2 regions of the Enterocloster citroniae genome follow, and region 2 is predicted to be linked to the other one. Evidence: riboswitches for the same ligand, from Rfam matches in the RefSeq annotation. Region 2 holds a riboswitch; the other holds the start of a gene.
The links. A riboswitch is a leader RNA that binds a small molecule or an ion and turns the genes downstream of it on or off. The one in region 2 is predicted to bind FMN.
Positions count from the first base shown of each region.

Region 1: linked by a shared signal. The riboswitch ahead of ribD (bifunctional diaminohydroxyphosphoribosylaminopyrimidine deaminase/5-amino-6-(5-phosphoribosylamino)uracil reductase RibD) and the one ahead of ABID13_RS07980 (ECF transporter S component) in region 2 are both predicted to bind FMN.

Region 1 is NZ_JBEPLZ010000019.1:46,589-55,975, forward strand. Features, by position in the region: gene carB (carbamoyl-phosphate synthase large subunit) at 1-575, opposite strand, end outside; gene ABID13_RS20430 (carbamoyl phosphate synthase small subunit) at 575-1,681, opposite strand; gene ABID13_RS20435 (peptidoglycan-binding protein) at 1,992-3,242, opposite strand; gene ABID13_RS20440 (cytidylate kinase-like family protein) at 3,330-3,965, opposite strand; FMN riboswitch at 4,182-4,296, shown strand; gene ribD (bifunctional diaminohydroxyphosphoribosylaminopyrimidine deaminase/5-amino-6-(5-phosphoribosylamino)uracil reductase RibD) at 4,596-5,696, shown strand; gene ABID13_RS20450 (riboflavin synthase) at 5,681-6,409, shown strand; gene ABID13_RS20455 (bifunctional 3,4-dihydroxy-2-butanone-4-phosphate synthase/GTP cyclohydrolase II) at 6,432-7,634, shown strand; gene ribH (6,7-dimethyl-8-ribityllumazine synthase) at 7,713-8,180, shown strand; gene ABID13_RS20465 (MATE family efflux transporter) at 8,152-9,387, opposite strand, start outside.
Region 2 is NZ_JBEPLZ010000005.1:37,746-47,132, forward strand. Features, by position in the region: gene ABID13_RS07960 (TRAP transporter large permease) at 1-435, opposite strand, end outside; gene ABID13_RS07965 (TRAP transporter small permease) at 437-919, opposite strand; gene ABID13_RS07970 (DctP family TRAP transporter solute-binding subunit) at 934-1,953, opposite strand; gene ABID13_RS07975 (aspartate/glutamate racemase family protein) at 2,003-2,674, opposite strand; FMN riboswitch at 2,889-3,006, shown strand; gene ABID13_RS07980 (ECF transporter S component) at 3,201-3,818, shown strand; gene ABID13_RS07985 (creatininase family protein) at 3,858-4,649, shown strand; gene ABID13_RS07990 (L-fucose isomerase) at 4,654-6,447, opposite strand; gene ABID13_RS07995 (NanQ anomerase/TabA/YiaL family protein) at 6,461-6,919, opposite strand; gene ABID13_RS08000 (glycosyl hydrolase) at 6,921-9,387, opposite strand, start outside.

The DNA of each region.
Region 1 (9,387 bases), on a different contig from region 2:
AGAATCTGGGCACACTGTTCCGGATTCTGGGCAATACCGCCGCCGGAGCCGCCCAAGGTATAGGCGGGACGGAGCACCACCGGATATCCGATCTGCTCCGCGATCTCCAGACCGCGTTTTACATCCTCCACAATGTCGGAGGGAGCCACCGGCTCGCCGATCTTCTCCATGGTTTCCTTAAACATCTCGCGGTCTTCCGCTTTCTTGATGGTCAGCGCCGTGGTTCCGATCAGGCGCACATTATGCTTCTTAAAAAAGCCCGCGTCCTCCAGTTCCATGGCCAGGTTAAGCCCCGCCTGTCCGCCCAGGGTGGGCAGAACGCTGTCCGGCTTTTCCTTTAAGATCAGCTGCTCCACCACTTCCACGGTCAGTGGTTCAATATAAACCCGGTCCGCAATATCCTTGTCCGTCATAATGGTGGCCGGGTTGGAGTTTAAGAGCACAACCTCCACTCCCTCTTCCTTTAAGGAACGGCAGGCCTGTGTACCCGCATAGTCAAATTCGGCGGCCTGTCCGATGATGATCGGGCCGGAACCGAGTACAAGAACTTTGTTAATATCAGGATTCTTTGGCATCAGTTTTTCACCTCCATCATTTTCAGGAAACGGTCAAACAGGTATCCGGAATCCAATGGTCCGGGGCAGGCCTCAGGGTGGTACTGAACCGTGAAAATGTTCTTGCCCACGTATTTCAGCCCCTCGTTGGTGCCGTCATTTACATTCACAAACGCCGGAACCGCAATCTCCGGGTTCACCTTTTCCATGTCGACCACATAGCCGTGGTTCTGGGAAGAAATGTAAACTCTTCCTGTCTCCAGGTCCTTGACCGGATGGTTTCCGCCCCTGTGTCCGTATTTCAGTTTATAGGTGTCCATTCCGTTGGCCAGAGCCATGAGCTGGTGTCCCAGACAGATGGCAAAGATCGGAACATCCGATGCATAAAGTTTCTTTATTTCCTCAATAATGGCCGTGTTCTCCTTGGGATCGCCGGGGCCGTTGCTGAGCATGATGCCGTCCGGGCAGGCTGCCAGCACTTCCTCTGCCGGGGTATCCGCCGGATATACGGTAACCTCACAGCCAAGGCTGTTTAAGGAACGGGCAATGTTTTTCTTTGCACCGTAATCCATAAGAGCCACCTTTTTCCCCGCGCCCGGGAAGCTGCCGCCGGGGGCTTCACTGTGTCCCGGAAGCACATACTTCTCCTTCGTGGAGGTTTTCAAAACAACACCGGTGACGCTGTATTCCTTCATGCGCTCTGTGGGCTCGCTAAGATCGGTATACTCCTTTGTGGTGATCATACCGTTCATGGTGCCTTTTTCTCTTAAAATTTTGGTAAGGGCTCTTGTATCGATACCGCTGATACCGGGAATGTCATGTTCTTTTAAGAAGTTCTGGATGGTATCCTCGCTACGGAAGTTGCTGGGGATTCTTGATAATTCTCTTACAATATAGCCGTCCGGCCAGGGTTTTGCTGATTCCATGTCTTCATGGCAGATTCCATAATTGCCAATCAGGGGATATGTCATGACTACTGCCTGTCCCGCGTATGACGGGTCGGTCAGCACTTCCAGATAACCGGTCATAGATGTGTTAAACACGATCTCACTGATCACTTCACGCTGGGAACCAATACTTGTCCCGGTGAATACAGTTCCATCTTCCAGTATGAGGTATGCTTTCATATGGGGGTACCTGTCCTTTCCTATGTGTTTGCTGTTGGGCCGCAATAACGCCAAAGCGTGTCTGAACAATGCTTACTGCACACTTTAGCCCAAATTGTAAAGATTATACTGTATTTCGATTTATTATTCAATAGCTTTAAAGGCTAAATTTTTTTGTCTATGCCAAACAGTTTTTCAGGAATCATTTCCATCCCATCTCCCGCAAAATGATCAGGCAGGGCCTTACGGCATTCTATCCATGCCATATGCCCTGCCCGGTCCTCATCTGATCTTATGCTGTTCTCATCCTCTTTTTATCCTGGGAGCGCCCCTATACCAGTTCCGCGATCCTGGTGATTCCCACATAAATATGCGATATCCTGTACCAGGTGGCAAAGTCCACCACCCCGGTCTGGGGCAGGCCGAATATGGACTGGAACTCCCTGACCGCCTCCGCTGTCCTTGGCCCGTAGACCCCGTCAGGCGTCACCCTGGGAATTGCGGTGTAAACCGTGGCAATGGTATCCAGCTGTTCCTGCATCTGCCTTACCTTATCCCCTGAGCTTCCGATGGTCAGGTCATTCCCCGGCCAGGAGGCGGGGATCCCTGCAATCTGCTCCGCCGTATTGATATAAATACTGCTGCCGTAGAAATGCCGCAGGATCTCAATGGGGCTGTACCCCTGCTCTCCCAATGAGCAGGATCCCCACTGTGTCATCCAGTTAGGGCACTGCACCTGGCGCCCGTCACAGTACTGGGTGAGGATGGGCTGGCGCACTCCGGGTCTGGACAGATAACTGTCAAAGATCTCATCCACGATCTGTGAAATGCTCTCAAATATGTTCCTGCCATAGATCCATTTGTGGTCAAACGCAGTGGAGGAAGTGATGGTAAAATCATATCCCTGGTTCCTGTACCACTCCGTATACACACGGTTTAATGTAAAGGACATGATTGCTAGCACATTGGCCGTGATGGTGGCCCTGGGCCAGGTGGAGTAGATTTCACTGGAGGCCACGTTCTTTATGTAGTCTCTGTACGGTACGTAGTAATCCTTGGCCGTACTGTCCGTGGGCGCCCCGTCATGGACCACAATGGTCTGGGGGACCACCACACGGCTTAACACAATTTCCCCGCTCTCGTTCACGGGTTTGATCTCAGCCTCCGCGATCTTGGGCGGATAGTCCCCGTACAGCGTATGGTCCGGAATTACAATCGGGTCTTCGGGAGGAGTTCCCTCACCCTGGGGAGTCATGCTCACAGGCTGGATCGCAGTGGATTCAGCCAATATCTCCGTACCCGACACCACAAGGGGATCAAATCCATCCGCCTCCACTGTAAGGTTGTATTCGGAATAGGGCTGGATAATGCCCGGTTCCAGGCTCAGTTCCACCGGAGGGGCGGGTAGGGATACGGTCTCTGTCTGCCCTGAACTGTTGGTCTGAAGCTGTTCTATGGCGCTGGTAGGCTCTCCCTTATAACTGATTGTCACCCTGGCATTTTGAATGGGGAAGTTGTTCTGGATATTGACTACATTGATCTGCAGCATTCCACTGGATGTCCGTTCTGGATTGGTTGCCATGTAATACCTCATAATTTCTTATCATTACCTAAATATAATATGGCCTTTCTTATTATATGCATGTCCTGTGCATAAAAGTTTGACACCCTATAGCTCATATCCCCGTATTTTAAGATACGCCTTGACCGCCCTGACCGTCCCTTCCGTTCCCAGCACGGCTGTATTCAGCATCACATCATAATTCTCCATATCCTGCCAGTCCTGGCCGGTATAATACCGGTAATAGTCCCGGCGTTCCCGGTCGTTCCTCTTGATGTTCTTTTTGACATCCTTTTGATCAAAATATTCTTTTTCCGTTATACGCCTGACGCGGTAATCCATGTCCCCGTAAAGGAACATCCGGACCAGCCCTTCCGTTCCCTCCAGCACATAATCGGCGCACCGCCCAATGAACACACAGTCCTCCTCTGCCGCCAGCTTCCTGATAACTTCCGACTGGAAGCGGAACAGATTGTCCGCTGATACCAGGTCCGAGCCCAGGGAGGGGGATCCGATCTCCGGTGTCATGCCCTTTATGATCTTGTAGAGCAGTTTATTCCCCGCCTTTTCATCTGTCATGTAATAAAAGCTTTCCTTGATACCGCTTTCATCCGAATCCATGCGGAGGATATTCTTGTCGTAAAAACCCAGTCCCAATTCCGTTGCCAGCTGCCTGCCGATCTCACTGCCGCCGCTGCCGAACTGCCTGCCAATGGTTATTATCAGTTTTTTTCCGTCTTTCATATGCCCATCCTCCTATTTTTTTTGCAGGGAACCTTTCTCCTGTACTGATACGGACTCCTTCCCTGGTTCTATTATACCACTGAACCCAAAATATGTATCACAATTGATCATGGGATACGGAGTGAAAAATCTTTATAAAAAATCTTTATAGAAATCTCCCAAGAAAAATATCTTGACAGATCCGGTTTACCTGTCTATAATTACATTCAATTGAATCAATATCTTCAGGGCAGGGTGCAATTCCCTACCGGTGGTACAGCCCACGAGCCGCAAGGCATGATTCGGTGAAACTCCGAAGCCGACAGTAAAGTCTGGATGAAAGAAGATAGGATGGTTGGATCTGTTTTATTCAATGGATCCATACCTGTTAGAATGTTTAACTGCCCTGGAATGATTTTATCATTTCAGGGCTTTTTGGATTGCGGATCCGTCCGGGCGGCATCATGTCCGTTCTTTAATGTCATATATGAACAGAACCCGCCATCTGCCAGCTATTTGATTTCCAAACATTCCCAGTTCCTGTTCTACACGCCCTGAACCTTTGTTCAAGGCGTTTTTTGTTTTCCATAAAACAGATCCCCCATACAACCCAACCACAGATTTGGAGGTGTTTTAATGACAGATGTAAAAATGACAGATGAAGAATACATGGGCCTTGCCCTGAAGCTGGCCCAAAAAGGGGAAGGCCGGGTGAATCCCAATCCACTGGTGGGAGCGGTTATTGTCAAGGACGGGATGATCATAGGCCGGGGATACCACCGTGAGTACGGCGGTCCCCACGCGGAACGGGAGGCCCTGGCTTCCCTGACCCGGACGGCCCGGGGCGCCACCCTCTACGTCACGCTGGAACCATGCTGCCACTGCGGAAAGACTCCCCCCTGTACGGATGCCATTATGGAAAGCGGCATAAGCCGCGTTGTCATAGGGACCGCGGATCCCAATCCCCTGGTGGCGGGAAAAGGGATCTCCCTCCTTAACAGCCACGGGATCCAGGTGGTTCAGGGCGTGCTTGAAGCAGAGTGCATTTCCCAGAATCAGGTTTTCTTTCATTTCATCCGCACAAAACAGCCTTACGTTGTGATGAAGTACGCCATGACCATGGATGGAAAGACAGCCACCTGTACGGGACGGTCCAGGTGGATCACCGGAGATGAGGCAAGGATGCGGGTCCACAGGGACAGGAACCGCTACAGCGCCATTATGGCAGGTGTGGGAACCATCCTTAAGGACGATCCCCTTCTCACCTGCCGTCTGCCGGACGGCAGGAACCCTGTGCGGATCATCTGCGACACACGCCTTCGCACACCTGCCACTTCCAGGATCGTATCCACCGCCAGGTCGGTCAGGACCATTCTGGCCACCTGCCGTACAGAGGAGGATATAATCCGTCCCTATGAGGAAGCGGGCTGCGAGATCCTCACCCTGCCTCAGGCGGATGGGCATGTGGACCTGGCCGCCCTGATGAAGCGGTTGGGGGAAATGAACATTGACAGCATCCTGCTGGAAGGAGGGGCCGCACTTAACTGGTCCGCACTGGATCAGGGTCTGGTACATAAAGTCCAGGCCTATGTGGCGCCCAAGCTGTTCGGAGGAAAGGACGCTCCATCCCCTGTGGACGGAAAAGGCGTGGGAGCTCCCGGACAGGCTTTCTTCTTAAAACAGCCCCGTATCACAGTGCTGGGAGACGATATTTTACTGGAAAGCGAGGTATCCGCATGTTTACAGGCATAATTGAAGAAACCGGCGCCCTGAGATCCATGATCAAAACCCCCGCCTCCTGCGTTCTTCAAATCGGCGCAGCTCTCATCCCTTCCGGCAGCCGGCAGGGGGACAGCATTGCGGTAAACGGCGTATGCCTTACGGTCACATCCCTGTCACAGGACAGCTTCAAGGCCGATGTCATGCATGAGACAATGGCGCGGTCATGCCTGGGGGATCTGAAAACAGGAAGTCTGGTGAACCTGGAGAGGGCCATGGCTGCGGACGGGCGGTTTGGAGGCCATATTGTGTCGGGACACATTGACGGCACCGGAACCATTTCCATGATCCGGCAGGACGGGAACGCGGTTTGGTATACCGTGGAGGCGCCGCCGGGCATTCTGCTCTATATCGTGGAAAAGGGCTCCATTGCCATGGACGGCATCAGCCTGACCGTTGCCCGGGTCACGGACCATGATTTCAGCGTATCCGTGATCCCCCATACCATCCGCCACACCACCCTTGGTGCAAAACGGGCCGGCGACAGGGTAAACCTGGAGAATGACTGTGTGGGAAAATACATTGGGAAACTTCTTGGCGCCTCATCTTTTTCCCAGGACAAGGTTTCCCGGGCCGGCTTCACCGGACCCGGCGGCCCCCAGCCCAACATCTCCCGGGCCGGCATTTCCCAAAGTCATTGCGCCGGAACGATCACCAGAGATTTCTTAACAAAATATGGATTTTAATTCTTAAAGGAGGTAACAGTATATGTTTCAGTTCAACACAGTGGAAGATGCCCTTAAAGACCTGCAAAAGGGCAGGATCATCCTGGTAACCGACCATGAGGACAGGGAAAATGAGGGGGATTTTATCTGCGCCGCCCAGTACGCCACAACGGAAAATGTCAACTTTATGGCAGTACACGGCAAGGGGCTGATCTGCATGCCCATGAGTATGGAGCTCTGCCGTAAACTGGAATTTCCCCAAATGGTGGCGGACAATGGCGACAACCACGAAACCGCCTTTACAGTATCCGTGGACCATGTAAGCACCACCACCGGCATTTCCGCGGCCGAACGGGGGGCCACCGCCCGCTTCTGCACGGATGACCATGCACGGCCCGGGGACTTTCGCAGACCCGGCCATATGTTCCCCCTGATGGCCAGAAAAAACGGGGTCCTGGAGCGGGAAGGCCACACGGAAGCCACCGTGGACCTGATGCGTCTGGCAGGTTTAAAGGAGTGCGGCCTGTGCTGTGAGATCATGAAAGAGGACGGGACCATGATGCGGACTCCGGAGCTTATGGACCTGGCCCGCAAGTGGGGGCTTTCCTTTATCACCATCCAAGCCATCAAGGATTACCGCAAGCAGCACGAATGCCTGGTGGAATGCATGGCGGTGACCAGTATGCCCACCCGGTACGGAGATTTTAAAGCATATGGCTATGTGAACCGGTTAAACGGAGAACACCATGTGGCTCTGGTAAAGGGGGAGATCGGGGACGGGCGCGGCCTGCTCTGCAGGGTCCATTCCGAATGCCTGACCGGCGATGCATTTGGCTCCATGCGGTGCGACTGCGGCCAGCAGTTTGCCGCTGCCATGGAGCGGATCGAAAAAGAGGGGCGGGGCATCCTGCTGTACATGCGCCAGGAGGGGCGGGGCATCGGCCTGATCAATAAACTGAGGGCCTACCAGCTCCAGGACCAAGGCATGGATACCCTGGATGCCAATCTGGCCCTTGGATTTGACGGTGACATGAGGGAGTATTATATCGGAGCGCAGATTTTAAGGGATCTCGGGGTAAAGACCCTGCGGCTGCTCACCAATAATCCGGATAAGGTCTACCAGCTGTCCGGTTTCGGCATGGAGATCACGGAACGGGTCCCCATCCAGATCGAGGCAACGGACCATGACATCTTTTACCTGAAAACAAAGCAGAAACGCATGGGACATATCCTGAACTACAGGTAAGGAAACATACACTTTTGAACATAAAAGTGTACTCTCGGAGACTCCGAGGGTACACAAAACCAAAAAGGAGAAATGATCATGACAATATATGAAGGAAAACTTGTATCAGAGCAGATAAGGGTGGGGATCGTAGCGGCCCGCTTTAATGAATTTATCACCTCTAAACTTTTGGGAGGAGCGCTGGACGGCCTGAAACGACTCAATGTGCGGGAGGAGGAGATCGATGTGGCCTGGGTGCCGGGCGCTTTTGAGATCCCGCTGGCGGCTGCCAAGATGGCTGCCAGCAGAAAATACGATGCCGTCATCTGCCTGGGCGCCGTCATCCGCGGAAGCACCAGCCATTATGACTATGTCTGCAGCGAGGTGTCCAAGGGCATTGCCCAGGCCTCCCTTTCAAACGGCCTGCCTGTGATGTTCGGGGTGCTGACCACGGATACCATCGAACAGGCCATTGAACGGGCCGGAACCAAAGCGGGCAACAAAGGATACGAATGCGCCCTGGGCGCCATTGAGATGGTCAATCTGTTTCGTGAGATGAAGGTGTGACACGGGAAAATGAACGGCCAAAGCCCAGAATCCCCCGGGCGGATACCCCGCAGGCAGCCATCTCAGCCAGCACAAAGGCCATCCACACACCATCCATTCCAAATACCATGGGAAGGAGGACTGCCAGGGGAATGATCGCCGCACATCCCCTGATCGCAGAGACGCCAAACGCCTTTCCCGTCTCCATCACCGCACTTAAAAAGGCGGCGCTCACAATGTTCAGCCCCGCAAAGAGGAATCCCGCAAAATACAGCCGGATCCCTCTTTCCGCAATCATTGCCAGATCCCGGCTGCCCTCGCTGTTGAAAACCGCGATCACGGTCCCTGAGCACAGATTGGCGCTGATATAGATGCCCACGGCCAGGGACAGGGACAGGACCATGGCGGATCGAAGGATCATGTTCAGCATTTTACCGTCCCCTGCCCCGTATCCGCGGCTTACAAGGGGCTGGATTCCCTGGGCGATCCCTGTGAACACGGCGGTCACCACCAGGGCCAGGTTCGCAACGATCCCATAGGCAGCCACCCCTGTATTGCCTGCCAGCCTCAGGATCACCAGATTGAATACAATGAGCACGACCCCTGATGACATTTCCGTGACAAAGGAGGAAACGCCCGGTGACAGTATGGAAAGCGCCTCCTTCCATCTCCACTTGGATGAGCGCAGATGCAGGCTGCTCTTTTTGCTGGACAGATGCAGCGCAAGCACCCCCATGCTTATGACCGGCGCCAGCCCTGTGGCAAACGCGGCCCCAAACATCCCCATGGAAAAGGGGAACATGAATACATAATCCAGAATAATATTGGCCATGCTTCCCGTCAGCATGGCGGCCATGGATATCCTTGGGTTTCCGTCATTGCGCACAAACGCCAGCAGAATGTTGTTCATGATAAAACAGGGTGCAAAACAGAGTATGACCCTGAGATAGACGGCCGTGTCCCCCAATATATCCCCGTTGGCTCCCAGTATCCCTGCGATCAGAGGCGCTGCCAAAACACCTGCCGCAAAAAATACGGCTCCTGCCATAAGTCCCAGCAGAACCGTCCGTGTAAATCCCCTCCTCCCCTCCTCCTGATTTCCCTGGATATGGAAAATAGAAAAGCGTGTCGCTCCCCCGATCCCCAGCATCAGACCCGTGGCGCTGATCAGGCTGTACACGGAGATCGCCAGGTTCAGGGCAGCCAGCCCATTGGTGCCCATGGCCTT
Region 2 (9,387 bases):
CAGGGAGCCGGATATGGCGGAAAGGGCGCTGGAAAATCCTGCGTCATACCCCTGCTTTACCATGGCCGGTATCAGGATGGAACCCATGGCAGCAACCGTGGCCGTACCGGAGCCGGATATGGCTGCAAAGAACAGGGCTGCCACCACTGCCACGTACCCAAGTCCACCGTGAACCGGCCCGATGATGCTGTCTGCCAGGTTGATCAGGCGCTTGGAAATGCCGCCTTTATCCATGATCGCCCCCGCAAGCACAAACAAAGGGATGGTAAGGAGGGAAAACTTCTGCACTGTGGCCTGCATCATGGACGGAATCACCCCCAAGGGCGCTCCCGAGAACAGGAGGGTGAGGGCGCTGGATACTCCCAGCACAATGGCAATGGGAATGCCAAGGACGATCATCACTGCCATGGAACCAAAAAGAATTGCTGCTGACATACTATTCTCCCTCCTTTGCTAACCTGATCTCATACTGTACCATACGGATAATGGAACACACGGCCGACAGGGGAATGGCGATCCCGATGGTCCACTGGGGCATCTCCAGGACGCCGGTCAGCAGATTGTAATGATACTGCCTGTAAACCATCTGGATTCCCCATATGATCCAAATCCCATAATTGGCCGTACACAGCAAAAGCCGGCACATACGGTAAGTTCTTCGGGCCGCGCCCTGAAACTTATCTGTGAGATAATTAAACCCCATATGGGAATCTGTCTTAAACACACTGGCAGCTGCCAGGCAGCACACCCACACAAACATGGTGGTCACCAGTTCCTGGGTAAATGACATGTTAAACCAGGAGATCTTTCTGGAAAATACATTCATAAACGTAACCAGGGTCATGATAAGCAGTGCAGCGGAGCACAGGTATTCCTCAAAGTTCTCCCAGAAATCCTTTAATAAGCCTTTTTCCTTCATAACGTTCCTCCTCGTTATTCTTTGTAACCGCCGGTGAACAGATCGATCACATCCTGTCCCACTGACTGGGCGTAATCATCATAAATGCCGGCGCAGGCTTTCTGGAACTCCGCCTTCTGTTCATCCGTCAGCGCTGTGATGGTTGTCCCGCCGTCCCTCAGTTTCTGGATAATGGCCTCCTCGTTTTGCGCCAGGTACTCATTCCCCCAGTCCAGGGCCTCTGTTGCACACTCTTTTACCAGGGCCTGGTCCTCCGGCGACAGCTTCTCCATGGTCCTCTGGCTCATCACCCAGATGGTGGTATCCCTGACACCGTCCCACAAAGTTACATACTGCTGAACTTCCGCAAACTTGGAGGAATCAAACACGGCAATGGGATTCTCCTGTCCGTCAATGGTCTTTTGCTGAAGGGAGGTATATACTTCTGAGAAATCCATGGCCGTGGGGTTTGCCCCAAAATAATTCCTGTAAAGATCAATGAAAATATTGGCGCCCGGCACACGGATGTTCATCCCCTTTAAATCTTCCGGTTTTGTGATCTCTTTTTTGCTGTTGGAAATCTGTCTGGAACCTGCGTTGTTGATCCCCAGCATCTCCATCTCCAGGTCGTTGCACCACCCGTTTACCACCTGATAGACCTTCTCACTGTGGCAGAAAGCCAGCAGGTCATCTGAGTTGGGAAACAGGAAGGGGAGCCAGAAGGAGTAAAACTTCTTATCATAGTTGGCAATATTAGGCGGCGCGCAGGAATGGATGTCGATATTGCCCGCCTGTACCAGTTCAATGGCCTTTGTCAGGTCGCCGCCTGAAAGGCCGCAGTTGGAATATATGTTAACCTCGATCCGTCCGTTGCTTTTCTCCTGCACCAACCGCTTAAACTCCTGGGCTGTCAGGTCGCTGATGGATCCCGGGCTTTGGGTGTGTGTAAAATGAAGTACCACTTTCTTGTCCTGGGCCGAGCCGCAGGCTGTCATGGAGCAGATCAGGGCTGCGGCGCATATGACTGCAGCTGTCCTTTTTAACCTTTTAAACATGCTTCCCTCTCCTTTCGTTACGAGCACTTAAAGACCGCATTCCGGCCCCTTACAGCAATCCCTTTCTCACAAGCGCATCTTTTAAAGCGGCCGCCCCAAACCTGGGACTGGATAGTACTACTTTACCATACTTTTCATGAATATACTCTTCACAGTATGCCATGGACCCCTGGGCAAAGAGGATCACATCCACCTGGTCCGCGATCTCCCCTGCATACCGGCTCATCAGGGTCTTAAACTGCTCCTGGTCAAGGCCGAACGCCCCGTCCACCAGTGCATCCACCAGCTCCACCCGGCGGTTCATCTCCCTGGCAACCCGCAGTATGGTATTCTTGGTTGGGTTTAATGTGGTTGGAAGGGTGGCCATAACGCCGATCCTTCTGCCCTGCCTCACCGCCTCCCTGCACATCTCCTCATCCACTCGGACAATGGGGATACCTGTAAACCTGCCGATATCCTGGGCCGCATCCGCCACTTCTCCCACGGATGAACACAGGTTCAGGACCGCGTCCGCTCCCTCCGTAACCGCCTTCATATACATCCCCACCAGCCGGGCTGCGGGAGGGGCCGTCACATAACCCGCATCCCTGACTTCCGCCAGAATGGAGGGGTCTTGATAGCTTGCAACCTCCGTATCCGCCGGGAGCGCTGCCCCTACTTCCTTTTCCACCAGCTCAATCAGTTCAGGTGTTGTACTTGTGTAAACCAATGCCACTTTCATGATGATCCTCCTTTGATCCCTGTCCTTTTTTCTATATATCCTACATCCTACGTTCTATGTTTCATGTCATTAATATACTACATCCTACGTTGGTTGTAAACAGTGATTCTGCACATCATTACAAAAAGAAAATTGTGCAGTTTTTCCAAACGAACTCCCTGTAACCCCATTGACTTCCGAGGCCATTTGTGCTACGCTAAAATAAGCAAATGAATAAGTTCTTCGGGGCAGGGTGTGATTCCCTACCGGCGGTATAGTCCGCGACCCGCTTAGGCGGTTGATTTGGTGAGATTCCAAAACCGACAGTATAGTCTGGATGAGAGAAGGCGATTGAATTCATATGGATAATGAAGCATATGCCGTTATTTATATTGAATTGTTTATGACTCCCAGGCCCCTATGGCTCTGGGTTTTTTTGATGTAAAGACGTGCCGCGCAGCTTTATGATCCAACGGTTTAACAAGGTTTTACCAAAGGACTTGTTTCATTGCAAAACATCTGATATTGAATTTAAGGAGGTTATGTTATGAAATCAAAGTGGAGTATTCAGAAACTGATCTACACCGGCATGCTGGCAGCCATAGCAGGCGCCCTCATGTCCCTGGAATTTTCCGTTCCCCTGATGCCGCCTTTTTACAAGGTGGATTTCAGCGATGTCCCATCCATCATGGCCCTGTTCATGTTCGGCCCTGCTTCCGCCGCCTGGGTGGAGATCATCAAGATCCTTATTAAGCTTATAACCGTGGGAACAAATTCCATGTACGTGGGCGAACTGTCCAACCTGATCGGAGTGGCCCTGTTTGTCCTTCCATTATGGGTGGTATACAACAAGATGGGCAAAAGCCGCAAAGCTGCCGTCACAGGACTGGCTGCCAGTATTGTTGTGAGGACCGCCTTTGCCTGTTTCTGCAACGCATTCATCACCCTGCCCCTGTACGCAAAGGCAATGGGTGTATCCCTTGACAGCGTGGTTTCCATGGTGGCTTCCGTAAACCCGGCCATCACCAACCTGACCACCTTCATTGTCATGGCCACCATCCCCTTTAATATCCTGAAGCTGGGGTTAAATTATTTTGTGGGATATCTGCTGTATAACCGTCTGAAGGCTGTCTATCCGGCCCTGAAACCGGCGAACCAGCACTAGAGCGAATGGGAATGGATGTTCAGGAGGATGTTGCAGAATATGATTAGAAATTACAGTGAACTTACAAGACTTGAGATGGAACAAATTGACAGGGAGGAGACCATTGTCCTCATCCCCCTGGGCGCCCTGGAACAGCACGGGAACCAGGCTCCCCTGGGCACGGATGACATCATTGCCCAGGCAATGACGGAGTATCTGAAAAAGGCGTTGGAAGCCCAGGACCCGGACTTCCCCATGCTCATATTCCCGGTCATCCCCGTGGGGCTCAGCACTGAGCACAGGAATTTCTGCGGTTCCGTCACCTTAAAGCCGGATACCTACTACCACATGCTGTATGACATATGCGCCAGCCTGGCCCACCATGGCTTCAAAAAACTGGCCCTCCTTGTCTGCCATGGAGGAAATGCCCCCATTGCACAGGTTCTGAGCCGCGAGCTGAGAAGTGAACTGGGAATCTCCCCCTTTATCCTGTCCTCCGGTGCCTTCAGCCATCCTGACGTAAAGGCCACCGTTTCGGAAGGAAATATATGGGATTTCCATGGCGGCGAGATGGAGACTTCCATGGTCATGGCCGTGGACCCGTCCCTTGTAAAGCTTGAGACCTCAGAACCAGGCATTCCGGCAGCCTTTAAAGACAATCAGTCCCTGCAGCCCTATGGCCCCGTATCCATCGGCTGGGTATCGGAGGACTGGAAAACAGCGGAGGGAAAACCCATCGGCATTGGGGGCGATCCCTCCGGTGCCACAGCTGAAAAAGGAAGGATCATCCTGCAGACCAGCGCCAATGTTCTGGTGCCCGGCCTGCTGGAGATCCGAAACTGGAAAAACTGATCTGTTATTTGTATAATGGCCCGTAAGCGGCGCAGGCCCTGAAATCCTGCCCCTCTTTATCCATCCCGTATGCGTTCCAGCATGCGGGACGGAATATGGTTTCCTCCGGCACATTGTGCATGCATACAGGAATGCGCAGCATGGAGCAGAGGGAAATGACGTCCGCTCCCACATGGCCATAGCTGATGGCGCCATGGTTGGCTCCCCAGTTATTCATCACATCATAGGCGCTTTTAAAGACGCCCGCCGGTGTTGTCCTGGGTGCAAACCAGGTACAGGGCCAGGTGTAATCCGTCCGTTTCCATATCACATCCGAAACCTCTTTTGGAAGCTCCACGCTCCATCCTTCTGCAATCTGTACCACCGGACCGATCCCTTTTATTATGTTCAGCCGGATCATGGTCATAGGCATCTCGCATTTAGTCTCAAAGCGTGAAGAATAGCCTCCTCCCCGGAAGTATCCCAGATCCGCCTCACACCAGGTTGTGGCCTTCAGGCAGGCATCCACGTCCTCCTTTGACATTTCCCAGAAAGGTTTGATCACCGGTTTTCCCGATCCATCCCTTGCCTCTGCGCATGCATCCAGACAGCAGGCCCCGGAATTGATCAGATGGATGAAACCGTCAGCCTCCTTTGCATGTCCTTCCAGTTCATATCCCGTAACCCGTCTGACCCCATCCCCCGACCAGCAGGTGCGCACATCGGCAAACATCTGGGCGCGGTTTGTCAGAAGTTTTAAGAACAGCATACTGGCCCCGTTTAACGTATCATTTTCTGTGGCCAGGATATACGGTTCGCGGGCTCCGTTCCAGTCAAAGGAGGAGTTGAGGATCGCTTCCGGGAAATCCGTATTGGGAAGATAATCCGTCCACTGCCTCTGCCCCTGAAAACCGGCTGCCAGTGCATTGTGGCCCAGCATCTCCTCTGAACAGCCCTGTGCAAGTCTTTTGTTTCCGTTCATCAGATCCTTGATCACCAGGGCGCATTTCACTGTAAATTCCCAGTTTTTCTCCTTCTGCTCCCTGGTATGCCTTGCATGTTCCGGATTCTTGTCAAACCCTTCCGGGCACTTTTCCTTGGTCCATGCCAGGGCCTTCTCATATTCCTTCTGATCGTAGATCTCCAGTTCGATCCGGCGCAGCACCTCTACCTCATCCACGGATTCCACCCTCATACCCAGATATTCCTCAAAAAAGTCAGGGTCAATGGCGGAACCGGAAATACCCATGCAGGCAGCGCCGATCTGCAGGTAGGATTTTCCTCTCATGGTGGCTGCGGCCACTGCGGCACGTCCGAAACGCAGAAGCTTCTCCTGCACGTCCCTTGGGATCTCTGTGTCATCCGCGTCCTGTACATCCTTCCCATAGATTCCAAAAGCGGGCAGCCCCTTTCTCCCGTATCCGGCCAGCACAGAGGCCAGATAAACGGCCCCGGGGCGCTCTGTGGCATTCAGGCCCCACACACCTTTGATCGTCATGGGGTCCATATCCATGGTCTCGGACCCGTAACACCAGCAGGGGGTTACGGAAAGGGTAATATCCACCCCTTCCTTTTTGAACTTCTCCGCACATGCAGCGCTCTCCGCCACACGTCCAATGGTCTGGTCCGCAATGATCACTCTCACCGGACTGCCGTCCGTATATTTTAAATTCGTTTCCAGCAGCTGCTTTGCCGCCTGGGCCATTGCCATGGTCTGTCCCTCAAGGGAGCCCCTCACATCCAGAATCCCCTTTCTGGCATCTATGATGGGACGGATGCCGATCACCGGGTAATCTCCTATCAATCTCTTTTCCGACATTACATATCCTCCTTTAGATCATTTTAATTTTAAATACCACCTTTACCACATCACAGCTGTTCAGATACGTTATGCAGGGCATATGGGCGTCCTGGGGTTCGTAGTATCCGAACATTCCGCTTTTTAAGACATCCGCACCGCTGTCCCTTCTGGGTTCATAAAAGAGGATGTCTTCCTCCGGAGTACGGTCCTCCGCAAGCACCAGCTCCTCCACACGGTCCGTATAGATCATCTCTTCCCCTTTGTGGATATACTGCAGGTCCGCGTATTTTTTATGTGATTCCATGCGTGAAGAATCCTTGTCCCTGGTATGGTACTTCTGGATAAGGGCAATGAGTGTGTCCTCCCTCAGCACATACCGTCCTTCCTCCAACTCCTGCATATCCAGCGCTTTGATAAACTCCTCAATTTCCTTTTGGTATTTTTCAAGCTGCGGATAGCTTCCCAGGTTTTCAATCTTATCAGTCACCATCTTACACCTCATATAATGTTATTTGTTCCATCAGCCCGTAGGGTTCCAGCACATAGCCGCTGCAGTGGTACATTCCTTCTGTCCGGAAATCCTTCCAGCTGATCCTGGTGCAGCCGGTGTATGCCTGATGGAAAGGACCAAACATGTTTCTGGGGCTTCCCACCACCTCAATATCCAGATGGTTTTCCTTTTCCTCCAGATGATCCGTGATATCCAGATCCCTGTAGCACTTGCCCATGAGATATCCTGCCTTTTTACCGTTTACCAATATTCCTGCCAGTGTTCCCCTGTATTGGCCCAGATGGAGTATGATCCGTTTGCTGTCTTTCATTTTCCCCGGCAGGTCAAAATGGTAGACCATGCTGCCTGCATAATGGTAATATCCCTGGAAACACCAGTCTCCAAAATGGATCCGTTCCGGTTCTGCGGTAATGGCTCTCTGTGGATTCACACCAAAATCACCTATGATATAGCTGTCCTCCAGTTCCACCTTCCGGCTGTATTTCCCGGTTATCTCAAGGATGTTTTTTCCGGTTTTTAATCCATTCAGCCGAATCTTTTTCATATCACGGTCCATAAAATATCCGTCTGCCAATTCACATCCCATACCGTTGCAGGTTACCAAATAGCCCTCCGGCTTTTCGATCACCCCATAACATACCGTTTCCGGCAGGGCTTCCACTGAAAACTCAAACCGCAGGGCAAATGCAGTACCGTCCGTTTTGCAGGGATCATTGATCCACATGTATCTTTGGGGCGCTCCGTTGTAATATACCTGCTGCATGTTAAGCTGTTCCCTGATCCGGCGCTGGGCCTGCCACACCTCCATTTCATCCGACCACTCTCCATGGTCCAGGCAATAGCGGCAACGGTCCAGGGTCAGTACATTGGGAGCGGTCCGGGAAAACGCCGCCTCCGGCCCCAGTGCGGCAAAAACAGGATCCGTATAATGGGGATGGCGGTATGGAAATGCCTGTTTCCCCTCTTTGGGCGCTTCTTTGGTATGGATCAGATAGATCCTGCTCAAGGCGGGGCGGAATGTATCCACAAACGCCATGCCGGCGCCGGATCGTTCCACCTCTTTTTCCCACTTTTCCCCGGTCCATAAATCTAACACTTCCACTTTCCCCCGGACTGATAAGGAAAACGTGACGGGATGTTCCCCCTCCCGGTCATGATTGACCGCAAACACCAGGTATCCGTCCTCTGTTTTCCTCAGCATGGTAAGGATCTGCGTATCCTCCCCGCCCTCCTTTTTTTCCACCCGCACTTCCCTGGGCTGTACCTGTTCCAGTACTCCTAACAGTTCTTCAAAGGATGTGCACCTGAAAATGGGCGCGTTTCCAAATACATGTTCCGCCAGACAGCCGGGCCTTCCCTCAATCATGCGCGGAAATGCTCCCACCCAGATGAGACGGCCTCCCGCCTTTACAAATTCTTCCAAAAGATCCACTGTGGTCTTAAACAGGGACAAAACCCCGGGCACCACCACTGTGTCATACCTGCGGATGCCCACCCGCAGCATTTTGTTGTCAACCGATGCATTTTCCCCCAGGATGATCTCATCTCCAAAATCAAAATCCCAGTGGGCTCCCAACAGCATGTTTGCCAGCCGGTTATACTCCTCACCCAAGCGGTTCAGATCCGTAATATGGCTGTCCAGCCATCCCATATTCATCTCTATGTGGTCCAGATCCTCCTCCGGGCTGCTTTTACACATGGTCCACAGCGAGGTAATGGGATGAACTACCAAAACATGCCTTACCACCTCCCCCGTGGTGACACATGCGGACAGGCGGGCAAAATATGTTTCCATCAGATGGTTGTGCTCCCACCAGGTTGTCTGGTAGTTAAACACAGGAGGATAATCCCTTTTCCTGCATCCTGTGATGGAATACTGGGCCAGATGCTGGCACCTTCTGGTCACTCCCATTACAAACTGCCAGTCTCCCAGCCACTTCTGACCCTCGAAGGTGAACTCCCACCCCGTACAGCCATAAGTCTCTGAGAGAACCATGGTGCGTCCATATTGGTTCGCCACACTGGTGCACTGCTTTACGGTGAGATACTCCCGGGTCTGTTCCCCCAGGATATCGATCCCCGGGCAATGCATGAACCGGTACAAAGGCATGGCCGCGCCGCAGACCCGGATGTTATAGCCCAGATCATTTTCATACAGCACATGCCCTGTCATGGACAGGCTGTTTTCATCGCACCACTGATACAGCTGCTTCATGTAACTCTCGGAGAAAAGCTCCGTGACCGTGCGCCAGTAATCGTGGCGGATCCTGCTGCTCTCCTTGCCTTCTATAAACAGATAGGGCAGATATTCCATGGGGCTGTAACCCCTTTTTTCCTCAAATACCCGGGGGAAATCTTCCGTCCACACAAGCCAGGGCCGTCCCTTTGTAAATACACTGAAAAAATCACAGCAGTTGGGCTCGTCTGTGAAAAAACCTTTGATCCGT